2 linked regions of the Filimonas lacunae genome follow. The protein of the gene in region 2 interacts with the protein of the main gene of each other region in a pairwise test. Links are inferred from orthologs where the notes say so. Each region holds a gene or a part of one and is shown on either strand. Other genes may lie near its edges.

Region 1 (2,924 bases), 6.2 Mb from region 2 along the record:
GTAGCTTCATCCAACTGTCCCAGTTCAATTACCACCTGTAAATTATTATTGGTACTGCCATCGTTTAAAGCTATAAACTGATTGTTGCGTAAAGAACGCACCCAACCCATTACCGTAACTTCGTGGCCTGTTTCGTCGCTGGCCAACAATGCTTTAATTTTTACTCTGTTGTTAAACATGTACCAATACTTTAGAGATGTGATTTTTTAATAAAACGACTTGTAACGGTCGAAAAGTGAGCAAAGATAGTTGACTATTAAATGTAGAAAACAGGGATTTTAGGCTCTATTTAGCCAAAAAATTGCTAACAACCGTAATTTTTTTATTTGTTTATAAACAAATTGCAGTAACATTGCATTGGAAACAAGCTGATTTGTTCAATGCCACTGCCTCACAGCTCGCCTGTTTTCCTCAATCAACCGGATTTTTTCTTTCAACTTTTTTGATTAAACGTAATAACGATTTAAACAATCACTCCTTTTGACATTTACTTATGTACGACATTTTGCAATTGAACGACATGTTAGTTCCTGAGTTGCATGATATAGCAGAGCAACTGAGTATCTCAAACTCAAAAAAACTTGATAAACAGGAACTTATTTATAAGATACTAGATAAACAAGCTGTTATGGCAAGCGAAAAAAAAGACACCGCATCATCTGCCGAAAAAGGAAAGCGTAAACGTATTGTAAAAGCCAGCACAACTAACTCTACTGAAGAAGCCGAGGTAATGACAGAAGCACCTAAACATGAGAAAGCTGCTCCTGCCGAAGCTGTAAGCGCCGATATAAAAAAACGTCCCCGCAAAACTATTAAAAATGAATCCAGCGAAGAAGATGCACATGAAGCATCTGCTGAGCAGGCCGAACCTAATAAAGTAGTAGCGAAAGCTGCAAAATCAAACCCCAATTCAGTTTCAGAAGACGAAGAGGAAGAAGATTACAACGAAGAGGGTGAAGGTGATGATGCTTCTAACAATGCCGGTGGTAATAAATACAGGTATGAAGAAACCACACCGGAAGACATGGCAAACATGCTGGCACTGGCCGACCTGATTGCCCCACAACTGGCGGCTGATACGGCAATGCCTAAGCCTGCTATGTATAAAAAAGAAAAAGAGCCTGTATTCAATATAGAATTTGATGGTATTATTCAGGGTGAAGGTGTATTGGAAATGATGCCTGATGGTTATGGTTTCCTGCGCTCTTCTGATTACAACTATCTTTCTTCTCCTGATGACGTATATGTTTCTCCTTCACAGATTAAACTGTTTGGTTTAAAAACAGGTGATACTGTACTGGGTTCTGTACGTCCGCCTAAAGAAGGTGAAAAATATTTCGCTTTATTAAAGGTGGAAAGTATTAACGGTAAAGGACCAGACGAAGTACGCGACCGTGTACCTTTCGACTACCTTACTCCGTTGTTCCCTTTCCAGAAGTTAAACCTGTTCACTACTCCTTCTAACTATAGCACACGTATCATTGACCTGTTTACCCCAATAGGTAAAGGTCAGCGTGGTTTGATTGTAGCACAGCCTAAAGTTGGTAAAACTGTTTTACTGAAAGAAGTGGCCAACGCTATTGCACAAAACCACCCGGAGTGTTACCTGATGGTAGTGCTGATTGACGAACGTCCGGAAGAAGTTACCGATATGGAGCGCAGTGTAAAAGCAGAAGTAATTGCTTCTACATTTGACGAACCAGCAGAGAAGCACGTGAAAGTATCTACCATTGCTTTACAAAAAGCAAAACGTTTGGTAGAGTGCGGTCACGATGTGGTTATCCTGTTAGATTCTATCACCCGTTTAGCAAGGGCGCATAACACGGTAGCTCCTGCATCCGGTAAAGTATTATCTGGTGGTGTGGAAGCAAACGCTATGCAAAAGCCAAAACAATTTTTTGGTGCAGCACGTAAAATTGAACATGGTGGCTCTTTAACCATTCTGGCAACTGCGTTGATTGAAACCGGTTCTAAAATGGATGAAGTGATCTTCGAAGAATTTAAAGGTACCGGTAACATGGAATTACAACTGGATCGCCGCCTGGCTAACAGACGTATTTACCCTGCTATTGACCTGGTTGCTTCTTCTACCCGTCGCGACGACCTGTTACTGGAAAAAGACGTGTTACAACGTATGAACCTGTTACGTATGTTCCTGAACGACATGAATACCGAAGAAGCAATGAATGATTTGCTGAAACGTATGCGTGGCACCAAGAGCAACGAAGAGTTTCTGGCCAGCATGAACAGCTAGTATTCTGACTTACTAATCTTAGATATAAAAAAGAAGGCGTCTCAAATTTTTGAGACGCCTTCTTTCTTGTGCGCCATGCATGGCGATAAACTTGACGGTGGAAGTCCGTTATGGGGGTCTGTAATCACCAACCATTAGCCAATGGCAAGGGTGTCCACTGTGAGGTGGAATCTGAAGGAAGCTGGCGGCAAAGTTCCGGCCCGAGGAATACGAATACTATCAGGCAAAAGCTGTGTGGACGAGCTTGCAAGACAAAGCGAAATCCAATGATTACACGGACACAGCATTGTAAATGGTGCGGGTAGATGGAATGAAGGTTTATCGTCTTACCATGGGAGGTCTCACAGACGCGTTGAAACAGAGTAGGAAGCGTGGTTGAAACAAGATTTACTGTGAGAAGTCAGCCGAGGTCATAGTAGGATATAGCGACTAGTGTCCGAAGGACTGAACCTTAAGAAGTAAGAAGTAAATGAAAGTTACCAGATGAAGGGCAGAAAGCAGAAAATATCACAAGATAACTACCTACAGAAAGTTAGGACAGCATCCGAAGACTATGTAGGAGTGCAGACTTCCATGTGGATAACTGAAAACAACCTTACAAGTTTAGAGCAAACAGGGTATGGCATGTTGGAACAAATTCTATCACCAGCCAATTTGAATGCGGCCTATA
Region 2 (2,868 bases):
ACTGATGGCTGCAGTTGATTCTTATATTCCTCTGCCTCCTCGTCCTATCGACCAACCGTTCCTGATGTCTGTGGAAGACGTATTCTCTATCACAGGTCGTGGTACAGTTGCTACCGGTCGTATCGAGCGCGGTATCATTAAAGTAGGTGAGCCAGTTGAGATCGTAGGTCTGATCGAAGCTCCTTTGAACTCTACTGTTACCGGTGTTGAAATGTTCAAAAAATTATTGGACGAAGGTCAAGCTGGTGATAACGCAGGTTTACTGTTACGCGGTATTGAAAAATCTCAAATCCGTCGTGGTATGGTTATCTGTAAGCCAAAAACTATCACTCCGCACACTGAATTCAAATGTGAAGTATACGTACTGAGCAAAGAAGAAGGTGGCCGTCACACTCCATTCTTTAACAAATACCGTCCTCAGTTCTACTTCCGTACTACAGATGTAACTGGTGAGTGTATGCTGCCAGAAGGAACTGAAATGGTTATGCCTGGTGATAACATCGGTTTAGTAGTTAAACTGATCGCTCCAATCGCTATGGAAAAAGGTCTGAAGTTCGCTATCCGTGAAGGTGGTCGTACTGTAGGTGCCGGTCAGGTTACTGAAGTAATCAAATAATCATGCACTCCCTTTGATGGTGAGTACAGATGTTATATCTTTACAAAGTACTCGGGTTAAACCGGGTACTTTGTATCTAAAGACTGAAGTTCTTTTTTTACGGGCCTAGTTCAATGGTAGAATAGAGGTCTCCAAAACCTTTGATACGGGTTCGAATCCTGTGGCCCGTGCATTTCAATCAAATTCAAATTGCGGAATAGTGAATAAAGTTTCTAACTATTTCAGGGACTCATACCAGGAGCTGGTAGAGAAAGTAACCTGGCCTACTTGGTCTCAGTTACAGCAGTCTACTGTAATCGTTTTATCTGCAACCGTTCTTATTACCGCTATGGTTTGGGCAATGGATTTCGCAGGTAACCAATTACTAAAGCTGATCTATAATTTATTTATTAGTAAAGGTAACGGTTAATACGTCATGGAAGGTACAGCACAACAAACAGAAGCAGCAGAAAGCAAATGGTACGTGCTACGTGTCGTAAGCGGTAAGGAGAGAAAGGTTAAAGAGTACCTGGATAAAGATATTTCACGTAGCGGTTGGACCGATATTGTGAAGCAGGTTTTCCTGCCTATGGAAAAAGTTTATAAAGTGCAGAACGGTAAAAAAGTAATGCGCGAAAAAAACTACTTCCCTGGTTATGTAATGCTGGAAGTTACCGATGGTAAATTAAATGACGACATTATTCAGCATATCAGTAACGTGAGCAACGTTATGCATTTTCTTACTGATGGCAAAGGCAGCAAAGGTAACATTATCTCTCTGCGTAAAGCTGAAGTAAACAAAATGCTGGGTAAGGTAGACGAAATGAATGATCAGGGTGTTACCCTTTCTGAACCGTTTATCGTTGGTGAAACTATCAAAATCATTGAAGGTCCGTTTAACGACTTCAATGGTGTTATCGAAGAAGTGAACGACGAGAAGAAGAAACTGAAAGTAACAGTAAAAATCTTCGGACGTTCCACACCAGTAGAATTAAACTACATGCAGGTTGAAAAACTCGCATAGTCCTTATAAAATGCTTTAAAAAAGCGCTTCCCATCCGGAAGCGCTTTTTTTATGCCCCTCATTTACTTAATTTTAGCTTTTTAACTAAAGGCTTAACTGCTTCTGAATGAGTATACATGATTTACAGCAGGATGGTAGCGTGCAACAGGAGGCTGGCAAGTCATTTACAGAAGTATATCGCCAATACAGCCCTCAGATTTATCTGAATGTGCTTAAAATGGTAAAAGATGCTGATACGGCAGAAGAAATAACGCAGGAAGTGTTCACCAGCCTTTGGCAGCGATGGGATAACCTGCAGATTGATAAAAGCCTGGAAGGGTATATTTATCGTATGTCGGCCAATAAGGTGTATGATTTTTTCCGCCGTTTGAAATCTGACAGGGCTATGGAAGCGCATTTTGTTGCTCTGGCAGTAGAACATTACTCACATATAGAAGAAGCCTTACAGATCCGCGAAAACGAGCAATTGCTGCATCAGGCTATAGAACAGCTTACTCCACAACAGCAAAAAGCGTATCTGCTTTGTAAAACCCAGGGCTATTCTTATAAAGAAGCAGCTGAAATGATGGGAATATCAGTACATACGTTGAAAGAATACCTGGTGAAAGCCAATCAAACTGTTCGTAATTATCTGATAACCAATATTGATAAGACATTGGTGCTGCTTTTCTGGGTGATCATAAAAAAATAATCTTCCCTATACCCCCCTGAACATTTTTGTCGTACGTCTTGAATAAAACAAGTGTAGTTTGAATCAGGCTGTTGATATACCATCTTTATTGATAAAACTGGAAAAAGGTACTTGTTCTCCGGAAGAAGCAGAAATGCTGATCACGTGGATGACAACACCTGCCAACCAGCAAACTGCTACCGCTATGGTGGAGCAGCAGATGGCTACACCAGTGTTGGAAGGTGCGTTACCGCAACACCGTATAGACAGCCTGGAAAGAGGAAGACTACGTATCCTGGAAAATAAATCAGGCGATGCCATACCAGTGGTGCACAGGGTACATTTGTTACGCCGCAAATGGTGGTGGGCAGCAGCGGCTTTCATAGGCATCAGTGCAACGGCAGTAATAGCCTTGCTCAACCGCCAGCCGGCCCCCGCAACCAACATAGCCCGTTATAAATCCGATATACAACCGGGCCGCAATGGCGCCATACTGGCAATGGGTAACGGCAAAACTATTTTGCTCGATACCATAGCCAACGGCAGCATGGCCGGCATTCCTATGGTAAAAACAGGAGA

Evidence for each region. The genes of interacting proteins can lie anywhere in the genome.
Region 1: the proteins of nusG (region 2) and rho interact in binary tests that used the Escherichia coli proteins (3 or more experiments, as listed by UniProt). The link is inferred for Filimonas lacunae from one-to-one orthologs.

The regions. Positions count from the first base shown.
Region 1 is NZ_AP017422.1:6,997,394-7,000,317, reverse strand. Bases 1-2,873 are described here. They hold rho (transcription termination factor Rho), read left to right. Parts: upstream 1-493; coding sequence 494-2,254; downstream 2,255-2,873. Other genes in these bases: ltrA (group II intron reverse transcriptase/maturase), read left to right, coding at 2,738-2,873; asnS (asparagine--tRNA ligase), read right to left, coding at 1-179. In the rest of the region: more of ltrA, read left to right, coding at 2,874-2,924. UniProt on the Escherichia coli protein: Facilitates transcription termination by a mechanism that involves Rho binding to the nascent RNA, activation of Rho's RNA-dependent ATPase activity, and release of the mRNA from the DNA template.
Region 2 is NZ_AP017422.1:810,298-813,165, forward strand. Bases 9-2,825 are described here. They hold nusG (transcription termination/antitermination protein NusG), read left to right. Parts: upstream 9-1,031; coding sequence 1,032-1,619; downstream 1,620-2,825. Other genes in these bases: tuf (elongation factor Tu), read left to right, coding at 9-616; secE (preprotein translocase subunit SecE), read left to right, coding at 816-1,025; FLA_RS03380 (RNA polymerase sigma factor), read left to right, coding at 1,726-2,310; FLA_RS03385 (FecR family protein), read left to right, coding at 2,369-2,825. Outside these bases: more of tuf, read left to right, coding at 1-8; more of FLA_RS03385, read left to right, coding at 2,826-2,868. UniProt on the Escherichia coli protein: Part of the processive rRNA transcription and antitermination complex (rrnTAC). The complex forms an RNA-chaperone ring around the RNA exit tunnel of RNA polymerase (RNAP).